Regions from separate parts of the Butyribacter sp. genome, predicted to be linked through region 2. Evidence: riboswitches for the same ligand, from Rfam matches in the RefSeq annotation. Region 2 holds a riboswitch; the other holds the start of a gene.
What was found. Region 2 has a riboswitch for FMN ahead of ACZLXV_RS08290 (ECF transporter S component). Riboswitches for the same ligand answer to the same signal wherever they lie in the genome.
Positions count from the first base shown of each region.

Region 1: another riboswitch for FMN. It lies ahead of ribD (bifunctional diaminohydroxyphosphoribosylaminopyrimidine deaminase/5-amino-6-(5-phosphoribosylamino)uracil reductase RibD); the one in region 2 lies ahead of ACZLXV_RS08290 (ECF transporter S component).

Region 1 is NZ_DBLYGC010000008.1:6,315-21,922, forward strand. Features, by position in the region: gene ACZLXV_RS04935 (CAP domain-containing protein) at 1-2,519, opposite strand, end outside; gene ribH (6,7-dimethyl-8-ribityllumazine synthase) at 2,657-3,121, opposite strand; gene ACZLXV_RS04945 (bifunctional 3,4-dihydroxy-2-butanone-4-phosphate synthase/GTP cyclohydrolase II) at 3,240-4,442, opposite strand; gene ACZLXV_RS04950 (riboflavin synthase) at 4,485-5,159, opposite strand; gene ribD (bifunctional diaminohydroxyphosphoribosylaminopyrimidine deaminase/5-amino-6-(5-phosphoribosylamino)uracil reductase RibD) at 5,208-6,287, opposite strand; FMN riboswitch at 6,533-6,668, opposite strand; gene ACZLXV_RS04960 (NUDIX hydrolase) at 6,696-7,211, opposite strand; gene ACZLXV_RS04965 (epoxyqueuosine reductase QueH) at 7,243-7,866, opposite strand; gene ACZLXV_RS04970 (CvpA family protein) at 7,889-8,404, opposite strand; gene dapB (4-hydroxy-tetrahydrodipicolinate reductase) at 8,404-9,159, opposite strand; gene dapA (4-hydroxy-tetrahydrodipicolinate synthase) at 9,267-10,160, opposite strand; gene ACZLXV_RS04985 (cob(I)yrinic acid a,c-diamide adenosyltransferase) at 10,235-10,738, opposite strand; gene ACZLXV_RS04990 (single-stranded DNA-binding protein) at 10,948-11,580, opposite strand; gene typA (translational GTPase TypA) at 11,964-13,796, shown strand; gene ACZLXV_RS05000 (CdaR family protein) at 13,928-15,319, opposite strand; gene cdaA (diadenylate cyclase CdaA) at 15,334-15,608, opposite strand, start outside.
Region 2 is NZ_DBLYGC010000015.1:7,039-22,646, reverse strand. Features, by position in the region: gene ACZLXV_RS08325 (prephenate dehydrogenase) at 1-433, opposite strand, end outside; gene ACZLXV_RS08320 (transglycosylase domain-containing protein) at 633-3,416, shown strand; gene ACZLXV_RS08315 (hypothetical protein) at 3,477-4,025, shown strand; gene ACZLXV_RS08310 (GNAT family N-acetyltransferase) at 4,051-5,088, shown strand; gene ACZLXV_RS08305 (Ig-like domain-containing protein) at 5,264-6,271, shown strand; gene ACZLXV_RS08300 (Na/Pi cotransporter family protein) at 6,385-8,037, opposite strand; partial or broken gene ACZLXV_RS08295 (polysaccharide deacetylase family protein) at 8,817-9,443, opposite strand; FMN riboswitch at 9,515-9,687, shown strand; gene ACZLXV_RS08290 (ECF transporter S component) at 9,871-10,506, shown strand; gene ACZLXV_RS08285 (helix-turn-helix domain-containing protein) at 10,683-11,246, opposite strand; gene ACZLXV_RS08280 (DUF3592 domain-containing protein) at 11,589-12,011, shown strand; gene ACZLXV_RS08275 (extracellular solute-binding protein) at 12,143-13,552, shown strand; gene ACZLXV_RS08270 (ATP-binding protein) at 13,592-15,608, shown strand, end outside.

The sequences.
Region 1 (15,608 bases), on a different contig from region 2:
CTCTTATCACCGTTTACCAGAACAAAGTAAGGTGTAGTAAGTGAATCTAATTTTGTGTAATCCCAAACAAACTCTAAAGATGAATAGTTATTAACGCAGCCATAAATAGGAACTTTTTGCTTTTCTATAGCTGTTTTTATAGTCTTCTTCATTTTCTTTGAATAACTGCAGTCGGTCTTAGTTACGAGCAGCAGGAAAGTTTTACCCTCTCTTGAAAGCTGGTCTGCCTTTCCTGGTGTAATCTGAGAATAATACTTTGATGTGATATACTTAGCTGCATCAGTTTCAACCGGTGTACCTTTTTTCATTGCCGGGAAATTCTTCTCAAGCACGTTTCTGCTTACGAGGTCAACATAATCTACTGTAGATGTTTTCTTTGTGGTGCCTTTTGTAATCTGTATTGCATTTGAACACTCCCAGCCACCAAGTTTAGCTACTGTAGCGGCTGCAGATGCCACAGGATAAATTTCCGTCATCCACATAGAACCGTCGGTACGTTCAAGCAAAATAGTGTTTCCACTCTTATTGTCCATTCTGTAAGAACTTCTCGCAACATTTGGCAGCAGATACAGATTGGCAATAGTGCCTGTCCCTGTTTTAGTATTGATTGCCTTAAATATCTCGCTGCTGTCATTAAGATAATGGAATGAAGTTGCTTTCTTTTTAAAGCTTCTTATAGGCGAACCATCGTCTACATCATTATCAAAAGAATACGCATAACCATCCAGTGCCCTGTAACCGCCCGGAACATCAGTAAGGTAATCCGTCTTACTCTTAAGTACATTAGGTCTGTTGTCTGAACAATGATTATTGATAAGCATTGATACATCATTGCTTTCTTCCGGAACCATTCCTACAAAGTTTCCATTGTCAAATCCCGGAGATTTTGTGCTCTGATATATAGGGAATATACGTCTTATAAGAGACTTTGTGCCATTTTTAGTCATAGTTCCCATACTTTCAGTATCCTGCAGCCCGAATGCCCACATACGTCCGTCGGCATTTTCAACAAAACCAGTCTTTGCAACTTCAGTAGTTCCTGTTTGTGAACTATATGCATCATATTGTCTTGTATAATACTCATAAGGAAAAACACGCACGGCATTTTTAGTTACAAGATTAAGTTTAAGTTCCAGAGTATATGACTGTGAAAATGAACCGGTTGCAGGATCCATCGTGTAACCGCCAATTCTGACATCCTCTACCCAGCGGTAGAATGTTTTGTCTTTAGTGCAGATACCACCTGGAACAATTGTTGTAACATTATCCTTTTTTGCATATACAAGACCCTTTTCATAATATTTCTGCTCGCCAAGATAAGTATAACCCATAGAGAAACTGCCGTCATTTTTCAATACACCAATTACTCTGCCATAGCGGTGCTCGGCAAAAGCCTTACAATCAGCGGCTATTGTTTTTCCACTATTGATTTCTTTTACCTCACCTTTGTTTGTCAGATAATGCCCCATTCCGGCCTGTTTGACATCACTTGCAAGTTTTTTCATTTCATAATCACTTGAAACACCGTAGAGAGTTCCATCAGCAGTCAGAACAGTCCTTCTTGTAACTCCTGAGGACACTGTGAGAACATTTTCTGAATAATCTGCAACATTCTCAATTTTATTCATAACGCAAGGGTCAATCTCACCATCTTTGCGTCCTACCTGATAGTATGTATTATCCGGAGATATAAACTCATTGACACTTAAAATGTTGTTTGTCATATAGCGCGGTGTGCCTTTAAGCTCTGGATACTGTTTATACTCATAATTAAATTCTTCCTCTTTGCTGTCATCACTGCTTTCACTTTGATTTGAACCTATAAGCCCATCGGCAACACTTTTATCCTCAAGCCACGCATATTGAGGTTTAAAATACATGTAACGTGAACTTGAACTTTTATCATCCGTGGCTTTAAAAAGGTTATTCTGTTTTGAAAAATAAATACAGCATCTATATCCCTGTATTAGGGAACATGTAAGAAATTCTCCATCAGGTCCGACTGCCATGATGGCAGTTGCAGGACTGATATTTCTGACAAAATTCTTTTCAGCATCGTAAAGGTCAATAGATATAATTATCGAATCCTTCGTAATCCATTTGCTATAATTTTCATAAGTCGTAGCAGACGGATCGCCCATTGCCAACAGATAATTATTTTCATCTATATCAAAATATTTCATTATGTCAGCCTTATCTAAGGTACCGAAAGTGCCTTTATAATTGATTTTGAAAAACTGTCCCTGCATGTCCGTTCGTTTCAGTTCTTCTGCAAACATAATACTTTCAGCGTTTTCATCCTTAAACCTTGTACCGATAAAAAAACTGAAACTGTACTTTCCGCTTACATCAACGCTGTATGAACTCGCCTTAGCAGAGTAAACCTGATTTACCGGGATATAACGGTCAAATAATGTTTGTGTCTGATCCGCCGCTGATGTACTGCGGACAGGCATAATAGGTAAAACGCTTACTAACATAAGCGCAACCAATGCCATTGATAAGATACGCTTTTTCATATTAATCACCTTTCCTTTCCTCGGGAAGAATTGACAAGCTTCATTATAATAAATATACACTATACGCTGCCAATGACACAAGCAATATGTGTAAGAAAAAACGTATCATATCAAGAAAAATTATGGAGAGGATTTTATTATAACTGTCTTGCCAGATTTGCCATTTCTATCGCACTGAGGGCACAATCATATCCCTTATTTCCGGCTTTTGTTCCGGCTCTCTCAATTGCCTGCTCGATATTATCTGTCGTAACTACACCAAAGAGTACAGGTACCCCAGATTCGAGAGATACACTTGCTATTCCCTTTGCAGCTTCGTTACATACAAGATCATAATGGCTTGTTGCACCTCTTATTACGGCACCAAGGCATATAACTGCATCATATTTGCCTGACATTGCCATTTTTTTGGCTATAACCGGAATTTCAAATGCACCGGGAACCCATGCAAAAGTTATATTATCGTCTTCAACACCGTGGCGTACAAGACCGTCTCTTGCGCCCGAAATAAGTTTTGATACGATAAACTCATTAAATCTTGCTCCGATTATTCCTACTTTCATTCCTTCTGCTGCGACTAATTTTCCTTCTAATGTTTTCATAATATTTTATCTCCTTATTTTTTCTATAAATATGCTATTTATTTTAATATTTATTATTTTTAGCAAAAATCATTTTATTTTTGTATTTTGCGCAAAAGTTTATTTTTCTTTTGCTTTTTTACATATTAAGCAGATGTCCCATTTTTTCTTTTTTTGTTCTAAGATAAAAGCTGTCATATTTTCCAGGTTCCATTTCAATAGGAACCCTTTCAATTATTTTGAGATTATATCCCTCAAGTCCATAAACTTTGAGTGGATTATTTGTCATCAGCTTAAGTTCATGAATGCCAAGATCCACAAGAATCTGTGTTCCTATCGTATAATCCCTTGCATCCTCAGGGAAACCAAGTTTAAGGTTGGCTTCAACTGTATCCAATCCGCCATCCTGAAGCTCATATGCTCTTATTTTGTTAATAAGACCAATTCCTCTTCCCTCCTGGCGCATATAAAGAAGAACACCTCTTCCCTCTTTTGCTATCATCTTCATAGCTGCATCATACTGCTGGCCACAGTCACATCTTGCCGAACCCAGTGCATCACCTGTAAGACACTCTGAATGAACTCTGCAAAGAACCGGTTTTCCGTCTGTTATATCACCTTTGACAAGTGCTACATGATGCTCTCCATTCAATTTATTGATATATCCGTAAATTGTAAATTCTCCGTATCTTGTAGGCATTTTTGCTTTTGCAACACACTCTACCAGAACCTCATGTTCTTTTCTGTACTGCACAAGATCAGCAATCGTTCCTATCTTAAGGTTATGCTTTTTTGCAAATTCCATAAGATCAGGTGTTCTTGCCATAGTTCCGTCATCTTTCATGATTTCACAGCAAAGTCCAACAGGTTTAAGTCCGGCAAGTCTTACAAGGTCTACAGTTGCTTCTGTGTGGCCGTTTCTTTCAAGTACACCACCTTTCTTTGCTTTTAGCGGGAACATATGTCCCGGAGTTCTGAAATCAGATGGTTTTGCATCATCCTCAACAAATTTCATCGCCGTAATTGAACGCTCATATGCCGAAATTCCCGTCGCAGTATCTACATGGTCTATTGATACCGTAAATGCCGTACAATGATTATCAGTATTTACCTCACACATTTGCGGAAGCATAAATTTATTTGTATATTCTTCGGTCATAGGCATACATATAAGTCCCTTTGCATAACTTGCCATGAAATTTACATTTTCATTTGTGGCAAACTGTGCAGCACATATTACATCTCCCTCATTTTCTCTTTCTTCATCATCAATCATTACTACGATTTTTCCTGCCTTTATATCTTCCAGGATTTCATCAATAGTATTAAATTTATTTTCCATAATCAAGTTCCTTCCTCTCTATATATTTTCTTATTATTACCCTTAATAAAAACCGTTTTCATTCAGAAAATTCATCGTTATACTGTCTGAATTATTTCTTTCTTCGCTTTTATTATCTCTATCATCTGTTTTAAAGTTCATAAGTCTTTCAACATATTTGCCTACTATATCATTTTCGAGATTCACTATATCACCCGGATTCCTGTTAAGCAATGTCGTCTCCTCGCCTGTATGAGGTATCACTGAAACCGCAAAACTGCTGTCTGTAAGCTTAGCCACCGTAAGACTTATTCCATCAATAGTTATCGATCCTTTTTCAACTATATATCTCAAAATTTTTGCAGGTGTTTCTATCTCAACCCAGACTGCATTATCCTCTTTTTCAAAAGAACTTATAACCCCGACACCATCTATATGTCCTGATACTATATGTCCTCCAAATCTTCCGTTTGCAGCCATCGCACGCTCAAGATTAACCATGCTCCCGTGTTTCAATGAACCTAAGGAACTTCGTCTCAATGTCTCCGCCATCACATCCGCACTGAATTTTCTACCGCTTATTGAAGTAACAGTCAGACACACACCATTTACCGCAATGCTGTCACCTATTTTGGTATCTTCAAGCACTTTGACGGCGGCTATCGTAATAACTGCCGAATTACTGCCTTTTGCAACAGCTTCAACTTTTCCTGTTTCCTCGATTATACCAGTAAACATTTTTTCACCACCTTATATTTTCTTATGCAGCATTTAACATTGATATTTTTATAAATCACATTCGATAAGAATATCAATGCCAATATTTGAAACCTTAACATTCCTACAGATAAATGCTTCATCAGGGCTTTTTACTCCCATCCCTTTTACCGGATTATATATGCCGCTTCCCCCAAATATCTTTGGAGCTATATATGCCTGAATATGATTTACAATTCCGGCTTCAAGTGCACTCATATTCAAAGTCCCGCCACCTTCAAGTAAAATTCCGTCTATTTTTTTCTCTCCAAGTTTGAACATAAGGTCATTTAAATCAACCCGCCCGTCTTTCTTTGCAGTTTTTATAACATCGATTCCTCGTTGTTCTAAAAATCTGATACGTTTATTATCATCAGAAACGGTTGCTATAATTGTCGGTATTTCCAACGCAGTATTTATTATATTGCTGTTTTCCGGTATTCTCAGATTACTGTCACATATAATACGCACCGGATTTGTACCGCTTTCAATACGACAGGTAAGGCTCGGATTATCATTTATAACAGTCTGTACTCCCACCATAATTCCTTTAAGTGCATTTCTTGTATACTGCACGTTTTGTCTTGCTTCTTCTGATGTCACCCACTTGCTCTCACCATTATCACATGCAATCTTCCCATCAAGTGTCATTGCATATTTCATTACGACATACGGTGTCTTTTTGGTTATGTAATGAAAAAAAACATCATTTAATGCATCACACTCTTCTTTTAATACACCTTTCACAACATTGATACCGGCATCTTTCAGCTGTATTATTCCCTTACCTGCAACAAGTTCATTTGGATCATCTGAACCAATATACACATTTTTTATTCCATGCTCAATTATCGCAAGTGTGCACGGAGGCTGTTTTCCGTAATGACAGCATGGTTCCAATGTAACATACATATCACTTCCGCAAGCACTTTCACTAAGTTTTGAAAATGCATCTCTTTCCGCATGAAGTTCGCCATATTTTTTATGATATCCCTCTGCAATAATTCTGCCTTCCTTAACTATAACAGCACCAACCAGAGGATTTGGTGAAACTTTTCCTGCACCTTTTTTAGCAAGCTCTATAGCCCGCCGCATATACTTCTCATCCATATATGACCTCCAATTTTAAATTTTTATGGGTTTTTTCTAAAAATATGATATAGATGTATCTATTATATAGATTTCTAAATTTAAAATAGATTTATTGATTTTCTGATATTGTTAAAATATTTTGAAATTTTTTTCAAGAAAATCTTATTTGTAAAAAAGAAAAACCCTGAAAAAATTTCAAGGTTTCTAATAAGATAAATTTATATAATGTTCTGAATAATATACATAAACAATCAAATCGGTACATTTAATTTCTCTCATCCAGACTATACTGTCGGCTTTGGAGTCTCACCAAATCATGCCTGTAAAGGCTTGCGGGCTCAATCATAATAAAATGAAAATACCGCCGGTGGGGAATCGCACCCCGCCTTGAAATTAAATCAAGTATATAACACCTATAGTATAATGTCAATACTGATTATTTTTGAAATCATAATTTTTTACAGCGTTTTTTATCATAGAAATATAATTTTTCTTTCTGCCCCGCTTTTCAAGAATTTCACTAAACAATTCATGACATGAAACAAATTTTATTTCATCAACTTCCTCATTTTGTATATGACAATCAATAATATCAAAATCTTTTTGTGCAAAAAAAACATCAATTATACGACCCGGTTTTATAATCCGTCCTATATAATTTAATTCGCCCTCTGATAAACTTATACCTATTTCCTCAAAGGTTTCTCTTATGACCGCATCACTGCCACTTTCACCTGAAAGAGCTGCACCACCTGTTATATCCCATTCCCCCGGATGAGACTCCTTGTTCTTTGAGCGTTTCTGAACAAGAACTTCACCGCTTAGATTGAACAGATACATATGTACGCATAACATATAGTCACCATCTTTCGGAATTCCTCTTTCCATGGTGCGTCCTGTTTTTTTACCGTTTTCATCATATACATCCCAAATTTCCGTCATGATTTCCTCCAAATTCGTGCAATGTTTAGATTTATCTCTTTTCTGCTTCCATTTTGCTGTAAACACATCCACAATAATTTTGGCGGTATAAATCATATTGTCTGGAATATTCAATAGATTTCAAATACCCGCCTTTCTTTTTAAAATCAGAGACAAGGTATCTGATACCGTATTCTTTTTCAAGTTTTAGACCTATCTCATTTAATTTAGCGGCATTTTTGTGGGGACTTATCGATAGTGTAGTCGTAAAAAACTCAAAACCGTTTTCAGCTGCATATACCGCCGCCTCCCTCTGCCGCATTTCATAACATTTAAAGCAGCGCTCCCCGCCTTCCGGAATATTTTGAAGTCCTTTTGCCATTTCAAAAAATTTTTCCGGTTCATACTTACCTTCCGCAAATGAAACTTTATTTTTTACTGGGAGTTCGCTTATAAGCCTTTTTTGTTCTTCTACTCTTTTCTGATACTCTTCTGCCGGAGAAATATTAGGATTATAATAAAATATTGTTATCTTAAAATAATTTGCAAGATAACTAAGACAATAGCTGCTGCAAGGTGCACAACAACTATGCAGCAGTAATGTCGGTACTCGGTTTTCTTTTTGCAAATTGTCAATTATTTTGTCAAGCTCAATCTGATAATTTATCTTATTCATCTGTTAACGTTCTCTTCTCCTTTTATGGTGCAAAAACCGACAACAGTATAGTATTCTTTATGACTGCTCCGGTAAGTCCTATTTCAGTCCATGCAGCAGCCGGCACAATTGTAAATAAAAAGCTGCAAATGACATATATTATTATAAAGTCAACAAGAAATCCTGCAACAGCCCCGCCTGCTTTGTTTAAAAAGCCTATTACCGGAATATGGTCAACTATTTTTAATACTTTGATAAGCTTTCTGAAAATATACCTTACCACAAAAAAAACTATCATGAATATGACTGTATATAAAAACGCTTCTGTTACATTCGTAACCCCGTTTTTTAAAATCCCGGTATCTTTTGAAATATTTTTCGATATTTCATCTGCAATATACGGAGATATTGTTTTTGACAATATCCCTGCAAGAATATAAGAAACGCCGACAACTATGAGGCTTGCCACTTTCATAACAAGTCCCTGATGCCATCCGCTTACAAGCGACACACAAAAAATACATGCTAATACTATATCTATTATCGTACCGATATCCATTACATTAAAACGTCTGCCATGTCGTAAAGACCTGCGCCCTTTCCTTTAATAAATTTAGCAGCAGTAACAGACCCTTTTGCAAATACAGCTCTTGAATATGCTGTATGTGAGAATGTTACAACTTCATCTGTCCCTGCAAAAATAACATCATGCTCTCCGACTATAGTACCACCTCTTACAGCTGAAATACCAAGTTCTTTTTTATCACGTTTCTGTCTTACTTTAGAACGGTCATAGACATACTCGTACTGTCCGCCCATCTCATCATTTATTGAATCTGCAAGTGCAAGTGCAGTACCAGAAGGAGCATCAAGCTTTTGATTGTGGTGTTTTTCAACTATCTCAATATCAAATCCTTCGGTTGCAAGTTTTTTTGCAGCCTCCTTAACAAGTTTCATTAAGAGATTTATTCCAAGCGACATGTTTGCTGACTTCAGTACGGCAACTTTTTTGCTTGCTTCTTTAAGATAATCAAGTTGTCCGTCAGATAAACCTGTCGAGCATACAATTATAGGAATCTGTTTCTCTACTGCATAGTCCATTCTCTCCTCAAAACCGTTTGCAGAAGAAAAATCAATAATTGCGTCAGCCTTTACATCACAATCTTTTATATCCGTAAAAACAGGATATGTATTTTGTCTGTTGTTTACTATATCAATACCTGCAACAATCTGTGCCTCACTGTCATTTCCTACTATTTCAGTAATCATCTGACCCATGCGGCCATTGCATCCTAACATAATTATATCTGTCATTTTATCCTCCAATTTCTGTATTATACCATAAAGGGCAGACCAACGGACCTGCCCACTTTATTATTTACAATATCATATTTTTTATACATAGATTATATAATTTATCACTATGCAACCACATTAAAACCTGCATCTTTCAATGCCTGTCTTAGAACTTCCTTGTGTGCATCTTCCATTTCTGAAAGCGGCATACGAAGTGAGCCTACATTGAAACCGAGCATATTCATGGCAGCCTTTACAGGAATAGGATTTACCTCACTGAAAAGTGCATGGATTACAGGAAGAAGTTTTATCTGAAGTTCCTGGCTTCCCTTTACATCGCCTGCCATAAGTTTAGCAACTATATCATGAGTCTCTTTCGGTGCAACATGAGAGAGAACAGAGATAACACCCTTTCCGCCCAAAGCTACGATAGGTACAATCTGATCATCATTTCCTGAATATACATCGATTTGTCCCTCAGACTCATAAATAATGTTTGCTACCTGTGAAAGGTCTCCTGATGCCTCCTTAACGGCAACGATATTGTCAACCTCTTTAGCAAGTGATGCTATAGTTTTAGGCTGGATATTTACACCTGTCCTTCCCTGGATATTGTAAAGTATCATAGGAATATCCACACTGCCTGCAATAGCAGTAAAGTGCTTTTTCAAACCGTTCTGTGTCGCTTTATTATAATAAGGAGATACAACTAATATTCCATCAGCACCAACCCGCTGTGCCTCTTTTGATAAATAAATCGCTGTGTCAGTGCAGTTTGAACCTGTACCCGCAATAACAGGGATACGCTTCTTTGTCATCTCAACACAAGCTTTTATAGTCTCGATATGTTCCTCATGTGTCATTGTAGATGCTTCACCTGTTGTTCCACAAACAATTATGGCATCTGTTCCGTTTTCAATCTGATAATTAACGATGCGCTCCATTTCATCATAGTTTATAGAGCCATCTTCATGCATAGGTGTTATAAGTGCAACACCTGCACCAGTAAAAATAGACATAACTATCTCCTCCTCATCAATTATGTATATAATATTATATTCAAAATAGTTACACTTGTTGTGTACTTTTCAAATCACATTTTATCTGTATCATCTTTTTCAAGTTCAATCTTAGATATGACATTCGTATACTTGATAAGTTCCTGTGGCAGATTTCTGCCTGTGAGCACAAGTCTAGTGTAATCGTCGCGAAGTTCTATTAGCTTTATAATATCTGAAACTTCTATAATCCCGAAGTCCAAAAGACCAAGCACCTCGTCAAGTACCAGAACATCACATTCTCCCGTATCAATGACCTTTTTGGCAAAATTAAATCCGTTTAAAATATTCTGCTGTTCTTCTTTTTTCTGAGACGGCAGAAGTGAATCATATGATTCCTCGGATTTTTCAAATCTGAATAATTTTATATCCGGTTCCAATCTCTCAAGAAAATTAAATTCTTCTGCATCTTTTCCTTTCAAAAACTGTATTATAATAACAGACTGTCCAAGACTTGCAGCTCTGATACACTGTCCAACTGCCGCCGATGTCTTTCCTTTTCCCGGTCCGTAAAAAACCTGAACTATTCTTTTTCCCATTTTTCCTCATTTCCTTTTTATTCTTATAATCTAAGAATGGCCAGATAACGACATATTTATTCATCATCGTCAACTCTAGCCATTCTATCACATATATTCTAAAAAATCTACCTAAATTTCACTAATCAGTATTTTTTCTGTAATTTATTACAACATATTTTTACCTCTTATTCAACCTCTATATCTCCTAACCCATACTCTTTGAAAAATTATTCCTCTGAGAGATATTCCAGCTTGCTGACTGAAACCTCGTATGCAACCCTCTTCTCATAAAGCTCTTCATCAATTTTTTTCTGATATTCCCTGCTCTGTATCCTGCCCCAAAGCTGAATATGTGCACCGACTTCAAACTGGTCGGCATATCTTGCATTTCTTCCCCAGCAGATACATGGAATATAATCAGATTTACCATAAGGTCTGTTTACGGCAAGCAATACATCGGCAATCTCTCTTCCAAGTGGTGTCTTTCTGTAAACCGGTTTTTTACAAACATATCCATCGAGGAAGATATGATTAGGATTTTGTTCTCCTTCAGGAATGTCAATAAATGATACCTCTCTTGCAAAAACAGATAATACAAGTCTATTTTTAGTTTCCTCATGTCTGTTATATGACCTGAATTGTCCGCTGGCCTGTAAAATACAGCCTTTATAGTCTCCCTTTACATCCATAAGTCTGTCTGAAACCATAACCGGAATAATGTCACAGGAATCACTGAGCCTGCTCACTGCTATGTTCACTAAGAAAAAATTTTCACCATAAATTTCATGACTGAAAGTAAAATCACTCACAACTTCTCCTGCAATTGTTACCTGATTATTCGTAAACACTTTATCCAACATATTTTCTTTTCCTCCATTATTTTGCAGGTGTATTACAACCCGCTTGTATTTTGTTTTAATAAATTATATGACATTTTAAACTTTTTAGAACCACTTTATACCCCCTATTTCAATATTTTGTGTATCATTTTTCGACATTTCCAGTTTTTATACCTATATAAGATACATCTTTTTGCGTATTTTTTCCACATATAAATATGTTTTTATTCAACATATGCAATTTGAGCCATTCAACAGCCATTCAAAAGTGAACAGTAACAATTTTATACTATATATAAATATTTTTTTGTTTATTTTTATATCTTGTACACCGGCGTTTTTTTCGATATAATAGTTATCTGTGGATTTTTGTTTGATTTAAAAATAATGGAGGAAATTAAAAAATGAACATTAAACGTGATGATATAAGAAACATTGCCATTATCGCCCATGTCGATCATGGAAAAACTACTTTAGTAGATGAACTTCTTAAACAGAGTGGTGTTTTTCGTTCAAATCAGGAAGTAGCTGAGCGAGTAATGGATTCAGGTGATATAGAGAGAGAACGTGGTATTACTATCTTATCAAAAAATACTGCCATAACATATAAAGACACAAAAATAAATATTATAGATACACCGGGACATGCTGACTTCGGCGGTGAGGTTGAACGTGTTCTTAAAATGGTAAACGGTGTTGTACTTGTTGTCGATGCATTCGAGGGAGCTATGCCTCAGACAAAGTTCGTTCTTAAAAAAGCACTTGAACTTAATCTTCCTGTTATCGTATGCATAAACAAAATTGACCGTCCTGAAGCCCGTCCTGCTGAGGTTGTAGACGAGGTTCTCGAATTATTTATTGACCTTGATGCAAGCGAGGAACAGCTTGACTGCCCATTCATCTTTGCTTCCGCTAAAGCAGGTGTCGCATCTTACAGCATGGATGAAGAAGGCAAGGACATGGTTCCTCTTTTTGAGACTATACTTGATTACATTCCTGCCCCTGAGGGAGACCCTGATGCAGGAACTCAGGTACTTATAAGCACTATCGATTACAATGAATATGTAGGTCGTATCGGTATAGGTAAAGTTGACAACGGAAAAGTCAGTGTAAATCAGGATGTTGTTATCGTAAACCATCATGACAAAGACAAAATGCAGCGTGTAAAAGTAAGCAAGCTTTATGAATTTGACGGTCTTAATAAAGTCGAAGTCAAAGAAGCAGGCATTGGCTCTATAGTTGCAATTTCAGGTATTGCAGACATTCACATCGGTGATACTCTCTGCTCTCCTGAAAATCCTGTTGCAATTCCGTTCCAGAAGATTTCAGAGCCAACTATCGCAATGCACTTCATAGTAAATGACAGTCCTCTTGCAGGTCAGGAAGGAAAATTTGTTACATCAAGACATCTTCGTGACAGACTTTTCAGCGAATTAAATCACGATGTAAGTTTAAGAGTTGAGGAGACAGAAAACACTGACAGCTTTAAAGTTTCAGGACGTGGAGAGCTTCATCTTTCAGTTCTTATTGAAAATATGCGCCGTGAGGGATACGAGTTTGCGGTAAGCAAAGCTGAAGTTCTTTACAAGACAGATGAGAGAGGCAAAAAATTGGAGCCTATGGAACGTGCATATATTGATGTTCCGGACGATTTTTCAGGAAATGTCATTCAGAAATTAAGCAATCGTAAAGGTGAACTTCAGGGAATGTCATCTATAGGTGGCGGATTTACAAGACTTGAATTCCTCATACCTTCGCGTGGTCTTATCGGCTACCGTGGCGAATTTATGACAGATACAAAAGGAAACGGTATTCTTAATACTATGTTTGAAGAATATGGTCCATATAAAGGAGACATTGCATATCGTAAACAGGGTTCACTTATAGCATTTGAATCTGGCGAAACTGTAGCATACGGTTTATTCAGTGCTCAGGAACGTGGCACTTTATTTGTAGGTCCGGGTGAGAAAGTTTATGCTGGCATGGTTATTGGACAGAACGGAAAAGCTGAAGATATAGAATTAAATGTTTGTAAGACCAAACATCTCACAAATACACGTTCTTCATCAGCAGACGATGCCCTTAAACTTATTCCTCCAAAAAAGCTCAGTCTTGAGGAAGCTCTTGAATTTATTGATACGGACGAATTACTTGAAATCACTCCTGAAAATCTTCGTATCCGTAAAAAAATACTTGATTCAACACTTAGATTCCGTTCTAAGAAAAACGCAAAATAATAAGTTTATAAAGCTTAAAACAATATATAATATCCAAATATAAAACAATATCCTGAGAACAGTTAATCTGTTTTCAGGATATTGTTTTTAGTGTATAGAAAAATGCTCTTAACACAAAGTGAATTTTACAACTATTCATTGTTGTCCTTTGAGTCTTCACCGTCTTTGTTTGTATCATCTCCCGCTTCGTCATTAGGAGTAGGTTCAGGTGTATGAATTATATCCTCACTGTCTGTCGGCTTTTTTGTTGCCACCGGTTTAGGTGTACTCTCTGCTTTATCAGATTCTTTTTTTCTTATCGTTATTTTAATTTTAGGATATTCAAGAACTTCACATTCCTCTCCAACATCACATCGAAGTCTCATGGCATATGTTCCCTCTCCCAATCCTTTGCAGTTGATGTACGGACTGATTGTTTTTGTATTCAGATTTCTCAAATCCGATGCTATACCTGTAACGACAACATAAACATTCGACAAGTCAGACGCAGGTATAACTTCGTAATCGTCATCCAATCCGCTGTACGCTATATCATTTGCCGCTATCTGAATTTTCTTTTTGTATAATTGTTCAATAATTATCTTAATTGAAACAGTTGCAGACTCATCTAACACGGTAATATTTTCCGGCAGATAATCGCTTATCAAAATATCCTGTTCAAGTCTTCTCGAATCACTGGTCATTCCTGAAATATCAAGCGTTATCGGAACAGAATTTACATGTGAAAGAATTCTAGGTCTCCCTGCTATTTCTACCTCTTTTGGCAGACAATTTGTCTTTACATACTGATAGCCCTCCGCAGGTTCACCAATAATTTTAACTTTTACAGGTATCTTTTTGGTTTCTAAAACGCTTGCCGTAACCCTGATACTGTTGGAACTGAATGTGAGTGTACTGGATGTAACCTTATTTCCGTCAGAGTCATATGCCGCGGGAACCAATCTTTTTGCAAAATCATCTGATACATTGTTCACATTGAGGTATACTCTCACAGAATCAATCTGTCTTATGGCAGACTCTCCTCCGGATACCTCTATCATATTCGGTTTTGCAATACACTCTCCTATGCTGTATCCCTTTTCAGGATTTCCCTCCGTAATAACAGTCACCTTGACCTGCTTACTTGCCCTGTTTTCAAGAGAAACTTTCAAAACCTGGTCACATTCAAGAGTTACCTCTGACGAAACATTTATTGTCAATGACGGTTTAATCGCAACTGCATTTACTGCTGAGAGATCAGATAAATCTGCTGTCGCTCTTATGTCAGATGCCTCAAGTTTGTCTACAACACTCTTTTTTCCCCGTACTTTTACGCTGGCTGTACTTCCGTCTATGACCTCATAAACTTTATTTACCGATTGAAGTGCACTCTCATTTATCGTCTCGACATTTACACTGAATGTCCTTGTTTTATATGGGTCATCAATATTGATAATAATCATCCAAATAAGCAGTGCAAAAAAAACAGAACCAATTTTTATACCAATATTATTTAAGTAAATATGTTTTGTTTCCTCTTTCATAATACCCTCCCATCCTAATTTTGCTTAGCTTTCTTTGAATGAAAGTTGATTTTAAATCTTTTTTTAGTCTCATATGGATTGCCCTGAATTTCAGAAATCTTTTTCCTTAAAAGATCTCCGTCAACATTTCTTAGGAGTTTCCCGCCTATGGCTATGGAAATCTTACCTGTCTCTTCCGATACGATTATTGTAAGACTGTCACTTACTTCACTGATACCAACACCCGCCCTGTGTCTTGTACCAAGTTCTTTTGACAATCCGAGATTGTCCGAGAGAGGCAGATAACATG
Region 2 (15,608 bases):
GATATGATGAATCTGAATTTGCATAACCTGTTTTTTCAGAACCGGTCATCGGGTGGCCACCGACAAAATGACTGTTAAGACCAAGACTTTCTATAGTATGGTGAATATTTCCCTTAACACTTCCTACATCAGTAATAATGCATTTTTCAGATATGTATGGGACGAGTTCTTTCAGATATGATATGTTTGTAAGTACCGGGGCACATAAAAAGATTATGTCACATTGTGAAAAATCGGAAAGAGATGTGCAGATTTCGTTTAGAATACCATCTGCTTTCGCTCTTTCAAGTTTTTTATGCGGTTTGGTACGGTAATAATTATATGCGATAATATAAGACTCCGGATATATTTCCCTGATGGCATGTGCTATAGAGCCGCCAATAAGTCCAAAGCCTACAAATCCAAAGTTTTTTAAGATAAGTTGTTCAGTCATGATATAACCTTTCGTAATAATCCGGATTTCAGTATAAAATAGAATACTGATTTGTTTCTTATTTATTCTAAGCTAGTGAAAAAATCATGTCAACAAAAACCAATAAAACTTTACACTTATATCAAAAAATTGTATTATAGTATGGTGAGATATTTTCGCAAAAAATATTTTACAGTTGATTTTTAGTTGGAGGAAAGTTATGAATACTTTACGCAAATATGTAAAAAATGCAAAGGATGTTTTCCGTATTATAGTAGGTGCGATAGGAAGCTATGTAGGTGTAGTGTCAAATATACTTGGTGCTGTCATGGGAATACTTGCGTCTGTTATGGTAATTGGCGGAATTGTCGGTTTGTGTGTATATGTCAAAGTTCTGCCTATGTTTACAGAGGCGAGAGAGGAAGTATTTGACAAGCTTGTTCATCTTAGCAAGGATGATTTTATTATGAAGGAGGATACGGTAGTATACGACGCTAACGGTAAGAAGGTGGGTTCGGTAAATGCCGGAAGTTATAAATATGTGAGTATAAATGACATATCACCATATATTTATGACGGATATATTGCTGTTGAGGATAAGCGTTTCAAAACTCATGGAGGAGTGGACCTTGTTGCGACCATGAGAGCAGGAGTTTCTCTGTTGAAACATAATATGGAAATTACACAGGGAGGAAGTACGATTACGCAGCAGGTTATAAAGAACAATCTGCTTACACAGAATAAAAGTTATACAAGAAAGATTGCCGAGATACTTCTTGCACCGACTATTGAGAGTAAGTTTACAAAGGCTCAGATTATGGAGTTTTATTGTAACAGCAATTTTTACGGCAACAAGTGTTATGGTGTCGGAGCGGCAAGCAGATATTATTTTGGAAAGAAATGCGCTGACCTTGAACCACAGGAGGCGGCTATGCTTATAGGACTTTCAAACAGTCCGACAGCCTACAATCCGGTGCTTCATCCACAGGCAGCATTAAAGAAGAGAAATCGTGTGCTTAAAACTATGTGTAATGAGGGAGCTATAACTCCAAAAGAGTATAAGGCTGCGGTGAAAAAGGAGTTAAATATAAAACAGTTGTCTGAAGAAGGCAGCAGCAATGAGACATATGTTATAAGTTATGCCATTCATTGTGCCGCTATCTCACTTATGGAAAAAGAAGATTTTAAATTCAAGTATGTATTCGATTCAAAAGAAGATTACCAGAAATACAACAAAACATATTCAAAAGCATACAGTGAGAAGATTGAGAGTATCCGTTCAGGAGGATATAAGATTTATACTTCCATCAATATGAAAAAACAGAAGAAATTACAAAAATCTGTAGATGAAGGACTTGCTTTTAATAAGGAAAAGGATAATGATTCGGGTAAGTATGCTCTTCAGGGGGCAGCAGTCTGCGTTAATAATGAGACAGGGTATGTTGAAGCGGTTGTAGGAGGAAGAGGAAAAAACGATCAGTATAACAGGGCATATCTTGCTGCAAGACAGTCGGGAAGTGCAATAAAACCGCTTATAGATTATACACCCGGTTTTGAATCGGGAATGTATTCTCCTTCGACAATAGTAAATGACAATAAATTTACAAACGGTCCGTCAAATGCGGGTGGTGCTTATTATGGAAGTGTACACATTAGAGAGGCTGTTGCAAGGTCACTCAATACTGTAGCATGGCAGGTTCTTGACAATATTTCAGTCAAGTACGGTCTTTCATTCCTTGATAAACTTCATTTTCATAATATAAGTTATATTGATAATGATAATATGGCACTTTCTCTCGGTGGATTTACAGAGGGTGTGCGTGTAGTTGATATGGCTAAAGGATTTTCGACACTTGCCAACAACGGAAGTTTTAGTGACAGGACATGTGTAAAGAAGATAGAGCATGTATCTGACGGTGTTGTGTACAAAAATAATAATGAAAAGACTCAGGTCTATTCAGAAGATGCTGCATGGATGATGACAGATGTTTTAAAAGGCGTATTCAATGAATCTTACGGAACAGGACGCAAGTTAAAACTTGAAAACGGACAGATATGTGCCGGCAAAACAGGTACGACAAACTCAAGTAAGGATGTTTGGTTCTGTGGATATACAAAGTATTATACGACAGTTGTGTGGGCCGGATATGATACTCCTAGAGCAATGCCCGGAGCATCAGGTGCATCAATCCCCGGTGTAATCTGGAAAGATTATATGGATAAGATACATGAAAAATTAAAACCACAGGATTTTACGATGCCGTCTACGATAAGTCTCGCGAAATATGACAGTGCAGGAAATATCATTGAGGGAACGGCTGTTGCCGGAAGCAAGACAAGACCGGCAGGCATGGATTATTTTTCAAAGTCAATTTTATCTGAGAAAGCGGAGGAAGTTCAGGTACTTAAAGATAAAAAGTACCAGAAAGAAGTCCTTGCGGCTCTCAAGAAGTTTGAGAAAATGTATATTAAGAATATAGCAGACTATTATGACCTTGAAAATGATTATAAAAAGCTTACTGACATGATATCAAGTATTGTGGATGACGATGTCAGGACAGATTATGCTATAAGGGCAAGAAATAAATATGATTCTCTTAAAGATGAGACTGTAGATTGGAAGAAAGTAGTAAAAGCATACGAGAAACAGCAGAAAGAGGAAAATGAGAGACTTGCCGAGAAGAAGAAAAATGATTCACAGAGAGCTTTAAATAATCAGATTTATAAAAACAGGATTAACCTTGCCAGAACAAGAATAAAGAGAATGCATGGCTATATATATCAGCCGTCGAATATGCAGCTTCTTATAGATTCGGCAAAACAGGCACTTGATGCATGTAAGGGATATGCAGAGTATACAAGTTTAAAAGCAATGTATGATGAATATAAAGCCGAACTTGAAAATCTTCCGACAAAAGCTGAGTATGACAAGAAAAAGAATACTACTACACCAACAGAAGCACCGGTTGAGACTGCTGAACCGATTCAGGATGGGGAAGAATAACGGGTATTGTTTATACTGTAAAGGTCAACAGCATCAAATAAAGGAGGAATCAGAAAATAAATGGAAGAAAATAAAAATGACATTGATGAACTCGTGAAAAGTATAGACTCATCTTTTGAGGAGATGTCACTTAAGGATATTGTAGCTGCCCACGAAAATTATTTCGGGGCAGATGACATATCCTTTGATAAGGACAAGACGGAAGAAGTTAAAAAGGAAGAAAAAAACGAAGTTTTAAAAGATGACGGTAAAATCGACAAAGCAGAGCTTTTAGAAAATTTGAAAGAGAATGAAACTAAAGATAAGAATGACAAAACAGAAATGTCTGAAGAACAAAAGCAGAATATACGCGAAATGAAAGTAAAAAAAGCAGGACACATAGGAAACTGGTTTCAGACATTCTGTTATATGAGAATACCGGTAATAGGATTTATATATATACTGGTAATGGCATTTAGCAAAAAAACACCTGAGTATAAAAAGGAGTTTGCAAAAGGCTATATTTTATATAAAGTTTTAGTTTGGATTTTGGCAATTGTGCTGTTATATTGTCTTTACAAAGTTGGACTTGATTTTGTAGATGGAATGCTATCACTTATTAAAGAGTAGGATTTGAATAGGAATGAGGATGGAAATGAATAATTGTGATAATGTATGCATATTATTAGGAAGTCCGGATGCAAATGGAAATACTGCTGCAATGTGTAAAAATGCAGCAGTTTTTCTTGATAATATGAAAATAAAATATCAAATTTATAATCTTTACGAGGAAGAAATTGATTATGTACTTTTAGAAATATCAAAATACGATGCTGTTATTATTGCTACGCCTATACACTCTTTTTACTGTAGTGATATGGTAAAAGAACTTATGGACTTAGCATTTGAAGATGAGGAATTTTTTGAAAATTCATTGAATGAAAACGGAGAAAAGATAAGATGCGGGATAATGGTTTCTCACGGATATGATGAAGAATATGCGACAGAACCGTTTGAAACAGGTTTTTCAAGATGGTGTGAGCATGTAGGATTTGATTATTATGGGAAACTTTCGGTTAGAGATACCGGGGATAAAGAGAGATTTTGTGGGACAGAAAATTTAAAGAAAACTGAAAAGTTTATATGCGGAATTTGTGGGATAAATGAAAGAAAAGACAACGATGAAAATGCTTATATTTCAGGCAAAGATTTTTATCTGACTGATGCAGATAATGATAAGAAGACATTTGAAAGATTGTTCAATATGTATATGTATGAACTGTCAGCTTATGTAGATTGGATGGGCGAGTGCATGACTGATGATGCATTGTTTATTCCTGACAGACTTTCAGAATATTATGAGATGAATGAAAAAAAGCCGTACATAGTAAAATATAAAAATAAAACAGCCGGTTTGGTTGTATTTTTATTTCCGGATAAGAAAAAAGAACCAGCAGAAGCTGACTTTTATATAGAAGAAATATTTATTCTGAGAAGATACAGAAAAAATCATATTGCGGCAGAAATAATAAAAGAATTGTGGAAAAAAAATAAGGGAATATGTGCAGTGTGTGCACTGAAGAAAAATGAAATCTCCGTAAGATTTTGGGAGAACATAATAAAAAAATCAAATTATGAATATACAGTAAAAGAGGATGATGAGGTGTTCTTTTTTGAGATAAAGGTTGAGTGATGTGTTCTGATATTATTTGCTGAAAAGTTTATATTAGTCTATAGGTGAACAGTTTTAGCGAAATTTAGAGTAAAATTTAGCTTGGAGGCATAATTTGCCAACAAGGGAAGATTATGGTATAATGAATCACGGTTTTTTAAACCAAAAACATGAATTGAAAATCAAAGGAGGCAAAATGAGAACAAATTTATTGAAAAAGACAGGAGCAGTATTATTAACTGCAGCAGTTGTGGTAGGAAGTGTTTGGAGTGCACCAAAACAGAGTAAAGCAGCAGATACTAAATATGTCCAAATTTTCTCAAGCGGAGATGTATCGGTATCAGCATTTGAGGAAAAATCGTATGAGTTTAATGTTGTCGGCGGCAAGCAGACATATACTTTTTTATATGCAACGGAAAAGGTCAGCGGCTCAATATCATATTATCAGGATGGAGAATCTTTAGGAAATGTAACGATTAGTTCTTCTGACTGGGTATATTCAGATACTGCAAAATGCTATTGCTGGGGATATAAGTGGATACCGTCAGCAGATTCTGCATACAAAGTTGAAATATCATTAAATGCAGATGCACTTTATGACTTAGAAGTTGTGCGTGATGCCAATCAGGCAGCTATAAGCAATACAAAGCTTACTATAACAGAAGGATTTAATCATAAACTTTCAGTATCAAATGCGGAGGGAAGCGTAAGCTGGTCTTCAAGCAACAGCAAAGTAGCTACTGTTTCATCAACAGGACTTGTAAAGGCTAAAAAGAACGGTTCTGCAACTATTACAGCAAAACTTTCAGATGGCACAAAGCTTACTTGCACGGTTTCTGTAAAGAAGAATGTATATTCTAAGAGCAAGATACCTGTATCATCTGTTACATATGGAAAAACAGGTGTTGATGTATATAAGGTTTCTTATGATAAAAAAGGAAATCTTGTTATGAAAGCAAATATTTTAAATAATTCATATCATACAGATACAAAAATCAAAAAGCTTAAGATTACAATTAAAACACTCAGTGGAAAAACTGTAGCTACATATTCTATTAAGAATAAAAAAATAAATATTAAAGCAGGTGCTAAGCAGGGATTTACATTTACAGTAAAGAAAAAGAATGTAAAGATTAAAAAAGCTGATTTAAGAAATATTGATGCACCTAAAACTACAGGAACAATCGAGTACAAGAGATTTTAGTTTATAAAATGTAAATATAAGTGATTATACTACCCCCTGTCTTACAGATAAGATTATTTGTCAGGCAGGGGGGTTTTTAGATTGATTAAGTAAGAGGTTTTAAGGTTGTATTTTTAAACTATTTCTTTCATTGTAATTTTCAGCATCTCATTTGATATGTTGAGTGCATGGTCTCCAACACGTTCAAAGTCAGTAAGCATTTCTGAGAAAAGTATACTTTCCTCATCAGTGCAAAGCCCTTTTTGAATGCGTTCGTACATATTATTTCTAAACTGCACTGTCATATCGTCAATTTTTTGTTCCATGCAGATAACATTTTCATGCCACTTTATTATATTATCCGGTTTTTGAAGCAGCATATCCATTGTTTTATCACAAATATCTTTTATCTCATCGATTTCATTGTTGGCATTGTCTGAAAATGAAATATTTTTTTCTTCAATCATTTTAGAATAGCCTGCAATATTGATAGCGTGGTCACTTATACGCTCAATATTACTTGTGATTGTATAAAAAGAATTGAAAATCTGGCTGCCGGCTTTTGTTGCCTCGTGAGTAATTGCATTTGTTATGTATCTTGATATTTCCTTATTTAGGAAATCAACATATTCTTCACGATTTTCAACTTTTTCATATTTTTTAATATCCCCATGCATAAATACATCAAACGAATCATGAATATTTTCTTTTGCCATTTCAGTCATTCTTAAAATTTCATTGCGTATTCCCTCAATACAGATAACTGATATCATAGTAGTTTCTGTATGTACATTTTTAGGGTCAAGCAGATATTTTACGGACATGCCGTTTTCACCGGATGCTTCATTTTTTGACTCTCTTAAAATAAGTGAGGCGATTTTTGGAAGCATGGTTCCGACAGGAAGCAGTAATAATGTCGTGACAATATTAAATAATGTATGAAGATTGGCAATCTGTGAAGGGACGGCTGTCGGAGTTATACTTTGTATTATGCTTATAAGAGGGGTTACAAGACACAAAATTGTAAATATAATTGTTCCGAAAACATTAAATATGATGTGTATCAAAGTTGTTCTTTTAGCATTCGTGGTTGTGCCGATTGAGGCAAGAAGAGCTGTTATACATGTACCTATATTTTGCCCGAAAAGTATAAAAGCTGCACTGTTAAGCCCTATAACACCACTGGCAGCAAGTGCCTGAAGAATACCTACAGATGCTGAAGAAGACTGGATTATGGCTGTAAATATCATACCCATAAGAATTCCGACAATAGGATTTTGGACTTTTGCAAGGATATTTATAAATGCCGGCTGGTTTGCAAGAGGTTCCATAGAAGAACTCATCATAGTCATGCCGATAAATAAAACACCAAGCCCGGCAAGAATTTCGCCAAAATGTTTGAGTTTTTCGTTTTTCTGAAAAACAACAGCGGCGACACCTATAAAAGCGAAAAGAGGTGCTATAGCTCCGACATCAAGAGCAATAAGCTGGCCTGTGATTGTAGTACCTATATTTGCGCCCATTATAATCCATGTGGCCTGTTCAAGTGTCATAATACCTGAATTTACAAAGCCGACAACCATAACAGTTGTAGCCGATGAAGATTGAATTACGGCTGTGATTAGAGCACCTGTTAATACACCTATAATTCTGTTAGATGTTATTTTTTTCATGATGTCACGCATTTGATTCCTGGCAGCAAGTTCAAGGCCGTTGCTCATCATCTGCATTCCGTAGAGAAATAAAGCAAGACCGCCCAGTAGTCCCATTATATTTGTAAGACTCATATTATTAAAATCCTCCTAAAAAAAGTATACGAAATAAAGCATTTGGGTGAAAGTATTTTTTAGGCGAATCTTTTTTTGCCGTCTGATTTATGGATATAGATAGTTATGAGTTCATTTAGATGCCCAGTAATTACAGAAAGGCATTCTGTTTCAAAAAAACAGTATCCTGCTAATAAAAAGAATGATACAATAAAAGGAGAGTATTTAAAAACTCTTGATTGTCTGTTACAAAGATTTATAAATTGATTTATTTGAAATGTTTCTGAGGTATTAAAAGTACCTGTTATAAATAATGAATAAAGCAGGTAGTTTTCATCGTCAATAGCTTCAGAATTATTATGTACGTCTTTTGATAAATTGGTATTAACCGAATAAGAGGAGTTGTGCATATCATAGTGTGTCATGCCAAAAACATTATCCGCAAGCAATGAAGCTATACAGATATTTGGAATCAGAAAAAACAGAATCAAAACAAATCGTAGTACAAGTTTTTTTCTAAAACACATACGAAAACTCCTTTCTTGGTTTTCTTAATAAGACATATCGGATTGATTGTATCATTTAAGAAATGCTTAGTCAATTTATTTTCGTTGTGAATATAGAATATAAATCAGAGGATGAGCTTGGAAGTCTTATTAAAGCGGTTAAATGTTTTTGAATTAAAAAGCATTTGACCGCTTTTTTTCTGATTATGATAGATTGTTAAAATTGCAGTAAATTATAGCAGCATAACAGCAAATTTTTTGACTTGGCTTAATTAAGGTTAAGGGAGTGGGATGTTAAGCGGTTGTGGAGTTGCTGTTATCTGGTTCTTTGTCTGATGCATTTATTTTATGCTGTCGACCTTCAGTATCCATTTCATAATCTTTAGAATATATAAGTTCAGACATTTTTACAAAATCAAAGCCTTTTTCCTTTAGACCGTCAATAAGCTGTGGAAGTGCTTTTGCGGTATATTTTGCACCATTGTGGCAGAGTATAATAGAACCGTTACCGAGATGCTTGTGGTTTAAGACAGTGGTAAGTATGGAATCAACACCGTAATTTTTCCAGTCAAGACTGTCAACATCCCACTGTATAGCATGGTAACCACATTTCTCAGCAGTTTCAACAAGTGTATCGTTGTAATCTCCATAAGGCGGACGGAAAACTTTCATATCATATCCAGTAAGTTTTTTTACTTTATTATGTACTTTCATAATTTCATCCTCGCATTCGCTGGAAGATATAGTTGACATTTGCTTGTGATTTTGACTGTGGTTGCCTAATTCGTGTCCGGCTTTGTAAAGTGCTTTTACATCATCAGGGTAGGTATCAACCCAGCCGCCGGTCATAAAAAAAGTTACATGGACATTTTTCTCTTTCAATATTTTAATTATTGTCTGAGTGTCTTCATTACCCCAGGCGGTGTGTAGCTTGTTGTAAAATTTACACTTGCACATAACATAAACATGTGATATTATAAGTCAAAATAAAGAAAATTCTTCAGGGCGGGGTGTGATTCCCCACTGGCGGTAAAGTCCGCGAATCGATTGTATCAGGTGTGTTGAGGATATCTGTTGGATTGCTCAAAACCAAAACATTGATTATATCGACTGAATCGGTGAAATTCCGATACCAACAGTATAGTCTGGATGAGAGAAGATTTTAGAAAGCATTATTATATTTGAAGTTGCAGAACCCTGAGATTATTCTATCTCAGGGTTTTTATATTTATCCACGCAAAGTAAAAATCTATGCAATGATGCATAAACTTTGGCAAATGAACAAAAACTCCATTATTAATGTGAATAAAACCTCAAAGAATTTTCGTACAAAGAAAGGAAGAGGAAAATGGCAGCAGCAGGAAAGACATTACACGTTACAAATGGTTCAAACGGCACGAAAAAAAGGGGAAGCATAAAGAAAATGACGCTTACGGCGATGTTAGCCGCTATAGCAGTTATTCTTATGTATATGGAAATACCGGTACCGTTTATGCCGGGATTTATAAAACTGGATATATCTGATTTGCCGGCACTTTTTGGAAGCTTTATATATGGTCCGGCATGCGGAGTATTGATATGTCTTGTGAAGAATGTATTGCATTCATTTGCTACGAACACGATGTTTGTCGGTGAGATTTCTAACTTTATTTTAGGTTGTGCCTTTGTTGTACCAGCGGGAGTGATTTATCAAAAAAGAAGTGACAAAACAGGAGCAGTTATAGCTTCAATTACAGGTACAGTGGCGATGGCACTTTTAAGCATTGTATCAAATTATTTTTTGGTATATCCGATTTACTATAATTTTATGCCAAAGGATATGATACTTAAAGCTTATCAGGCAATATTTCCGGGGGTACACAGTATATTACAGGCACTTATCGTTTTTAACGTACCGTTTACTTTATTAAAAGGTGCAATCTGTGTAGTGCTTGCATGGCTTTTATATGTACCGCTTGCACCGATGATGAGAATTAAAGATTAAAGTAAAATATACAGTTTATAGCAAAGAAGCGAATGAGTAAAAGATTATACAAATAAACAATAATAAAGAACAGAACTAAGAAAATAAAGAATAAGCCCCTGAACCGGCTACAAAAGTCAGACTAAAGTTTATATAAGTCAGGTACTTGCAAATGAATGTCGGTTCGGGGGCTGTTTTTATCTTGGTATACCTATAGAGCCGCCTTGTAAGTTACTTTTTACTTTTGGGTGTGCAAAATAGTAGCTGCTAGCCAAAGTCTTAGAGTATTCTTCGTGTTCAATCTTTTTTTGCTCACGGAGTTCATAATCCGTAAAAGGTTCATCAAAAGTGCTGAGGTCATAGTCAGCAAAGTATTCATCAAGAATCATTTCACGACGGAGATTTTCAACCTGCTCTGTAAGTTCTTTGGCATCGGTTGTGTGTGTATAGTCGACAGTATCAAGCAGTTTGCAAATCTGTGTCATAACTCCTATTTCACGCTGCAACTCATTGCTGTGTTTTTTGCAAAGTTCTGCTAATTTTTCAGGGGAGTCTAACATTTCATGTATCTCATCAATTGAAAAATGAAGTTTACGCAATGATACTATTGTTTTTAGCTGTTCTATTGAAGCTTCGTCATAATCTCTGAATAATCTGCCGGATTTAGTTTCCGTCGCAGGTTTAATAAATCCACAGTCTTCATAATAACGTATGGTTTTCTGGCTTACATTAAGTAAGTTTGCTAATTCTTTAATTTTCATAAATAATCCCTCATTTCCATGTGAAGTATAATATTGTGCCAAGGTTTAGGATGCATTTTAAACCCTGTATCAAAACATTGTTTTCTTGTATCTGAATTAAAAATATCATATAACCTTAGGGAATAAGCAAGTATTTTTTTCATAATATCACATATTTTAAAAAAAAATCGTCAAACATCCGTTATTTGTGCAAAGGCAGAGTTGAGGATACAAGAAAAATTGTTATATTTAAAGCGTATTTGCGGGGGAGTTGACTTCGCAGTTGAATTTGATTTTTAGGGTGCTAAGATGTATACTGTATACAAGAAAAATGAATAAATATTAGAATGGGGTGTTCAACAAATGATTATAGGAATTTTTCTGATGGTGACATTTTTTACGGCATCACTTGTACTTATATATTTATCAATCAAATCAAAAAAAGAGATGGAGCGCAAGAAAAATGAGTGTACTGAAATAGCGAAAGGTACAGTTGAGACGATACGCAAGATAGGTGACAGTGAGAATAATGATAATTATTATCCGACATTTGCCTTTTTTGACGGTAACTGTATTGTTCAGGAGGAATCAAAAATAGGTTATTCAAAAGGTGTGTGGAAAAAGGGAGATTTGGTGCAGATAAGGTTTAATGCAAACAAACCATCTGATTTCTGGGTGGAGAGTGATTCGATACCTGCGTGGGTGTGGCTTATTTCAATAGGAATAGGTTTTGCCGCAATAGGTGCATTAGGAATACTATTGTGCTATTTTACAACAAAATATTAGTGCACTGTATCATTGGCATTTCACAGTCATTGATACATTACATCGGTACATTATAGCAGAGAGGAAATACAAATGAAAAAAACGATTAAAAGTTTATGCGTTATTGTTATGGCAGTATTTTTTTTGATAGGATGTGGCACAAAAAAAATAACCAAAAGACTGAGGGAAAAGTCAAATTAGACCCGGAAAATCCGGTTCCAATAAGAGTGTGGCATTACTATAACGGCAGTCAGCAGGCGGCATTTGATGAGCTTGTAAATGAATTCAATTCCACAAAAGGTAAAGAGCTTGGAATAAATGTGGAGGGAATAAGCCAGGGAACTGTTTCTGATTTGGCAAAGACAGTTTCAGATTCTATTGACGGAAAAGTCGGTGTTGACAAACTTCCCAATATTTTTTCTTCATATGCAGATACAGCTTATTATGCACAGCAGAAGGGAAAACTTGTTGACCTTTCAGAATATTTTTCTAAAGAGGAAGTGGAAAAATATGTTGATTCATACATAGAAGAAGGATATTTAAAAAATGACAAGGCATTATACCTGTTTCCTGTAGCAAAATCAACAGAGAGTCTTATGATAAATAAAACAGATTGGGAACCGTTTGCGAAACAGACAGGTTTATCATTAGACGAGCTTAAGACAGTTGAAGGCGTTGTTAAAGTTGCGAAGCGTTATTATGAATGGACAGATGCAAAAACACCTAATAAGCCGAACGATGGAAAAGCTTTTTATGGCAGAGACTCTATGGCAAATTATTTTGTTATAGGAATGAAACAGCTTGGCAAGGATATTTTTGAAATTAAAGATGGCAATGTAACGTTTAATGTAGACAAGAAGCTTATAAAACGTCTGTGGGAAAATTATTATGTACCTTATATAAACGGTTATTTTACGGCACTTGGCAAATTCAGATCAGATGATGTTAAGACTGGTGACATACTTGCATATACCGGCTCATCAATGTCAGCCATGTATTTTCCGGACAGAGTAGAAGATGACGATAAAAGTTATGACATAGATTATGAGGTGCTTCCTGCACCGATAATGTCAGGTGGAGAAAATTATAAAGTTCAGCAGGGAGCGGACATGGCTGTAACAAAGTCAGATAAAAAACATGAATATGCATCTTGTGTATTTATAAAGTGGTTTACACAAAAAGAACAAAATCTGCAGTTTGTATGTGAATCGGCTTATATGCCTGTATTAAAGTCTGCGAACAATGTTAAGGCATTGGATGATATAATAGAAAAGAAATCACTACATATAAATAATAAGACATATGACTGTCTGAAAAATGTAATGGGAGATTTCGACAATACAAAATATTATACAACTAAAAACTTTGAAAACGGAAGCAGTGCAAGAGAGGTTTTGGAGACAAATTTATCTTCTAAAGCACAGAAGGACAGAAAAGAAATAGAAAAAGCGCTGGCAAAAGGAATGAAGCGTTCAGAAGTTATCAAAAAGTATACAACAGAGGAAGCATTTGACAAGTGGTACGGGGAGTTTAGTGATGCACTTAGTAATTCATTAAAATAGGTTTAAAATATGGGGTATTTTGAGCCAAGGAGGGGAATTTTGAAAAAGAAAAAGAGACTGCTTTATGTATTTTTAATACCGCTTTTGGGAATAGTTCTTTTTCAGGGAGTTGTTCCGTTTTCAATGCTGTTTTTCAGCGGTGTTAAAGAAAATTTAGAAAAAAATACAGTAAATATGGACAGCCATATAACAGAAAACCGTCAGTTGACCCTGCAGAATGCAATGAATGAACAATGGGGAGGGATAAGCAGGGAAAGCGATGAAATGGATAGTGTTTTAAAAGATGAATTAAAGCAGGGAAAGTTGAATATAAAAGACTTTTTAAATGATTCGTCGGCACAGCAAAATTATTTAAAACATATATTTAAGAATTTGGTCTCAAGCCTGCAGCATGAAAATAGTTCAGGTTTATTTGTTGTACTTGCTAATGGTGAAAATATAGATGAAGAAACGGAGTATAACGGTTTTTTTATCAGAGACTCTGATCCGCAGACAAAAACGGCAAACAATGCAGATTTACTGCTTGAAAGAGGCAGTAAGGGACTGGCACGCATAGAAAATATTACTCTTGATACTGCATGGACAACAAATTTTAAATTTAAAGGTGCATGGAACAGATCGGCAGATGATTTTTTTTATAAGCCGTTTCTTGCTGCACAGAAAAATAAAGATACAGACATGAAAAATCTCGGATATTGGTCGAAACCGTTTATTCTTGAAGATCATTATATGGACAATCACAAAATGATAACATACTCTGTGCCATTGATTTATGACAATGAAATATATGGTATTTTAGGTGTTGAGGTATCGTTGTCATATTTGAACACATTTTTTCAAGCCTCTGATTTTGACCGTGGACTTAATTCCGGGTATGCTCTCGTAATGGAAAAAGAGAATGGAAAATTTGAGGTGGTTACGGGAAATGGAATATTATATGACACGATTGTCAGAGAACAGAAATTTAAAATCAGGAAATATAAGAAGATTTCCAAATTATTTGAGATAGAAGATGCATTGCTTGGAAAAAATAAGATATATGCAGTGAAAAATCCACTTGATTTATACATTAACAATGCTCCGTATGAGGATACAGAGTGGGCATTATACGGTCTGGTGTCGCAAAAATCTATTTTTGAACTTGGAGAGCAGGTTTATACGAGTATTGTCATAGCTATACTGATTTGTGCACTTCTTGGAATAGCGGTAGTTATATTGCTTATCAGATATGTTACAAAGCCTGTATATCGTCTTATGGAAAGCGTTAGAGGCGGTACTGCCGGAATACACAGCTTTAAAGTGTCAAATATATTGGAAATAGATGAATTGCATGATATTGTTGAGAAGGTAACAGATGCACAGAAGAGAACTGAAGACCAGCTTCTTGATGAAAAAGAGAAATATAGAATTGCAGTTGAGAGTTCAAAAGACATATTTTTTACATATGAAATAAAAGATTGTGTTATGGAGATTGTTAACAGTTCAATATACGACGGTAAATGGGATTGTTCGGATGACGATTGTTCACTGTTAGATAATATTCACTCTGCAGACAGGGCGTTGGTGTTAGATAAATTCAGACACGATATTGGGGATATGAGCATAGAATTTCGTCTGCTTATGAATAAGTATCATGAATACAGATGGGTGAATTTATGCGGCAGTCTGTTAAAAGACAATAACGGTGAAGAGACAAGAGTAGTAGGTTACATAAGAGATATAAATCAGCGAAAGATATTAGAGATAGAAAAAATACATAAGAAAAAATTTGATTCACTTACTTCACTTTATAATCTGGAAACGGGTATAGAACTTATAAAGAAGTTTAGAGAAGGAAAAGAAGATATAATATTATTTTTGGTTGATATTGACAGATTTATGAATATTAACGAGCAGTACGGTCTTGTGTTTGGCGATATTATTTTACAAAAAATGTCTGACATAATGGTTGAATGCTGCAGGCGTAACAATGTTGCGGAGTTTATCGGTATTCGTGCAGGTTCAGACGAACTTTTATGTATGGGAGCCGGTGTATCGATAAACAAAATTATACATA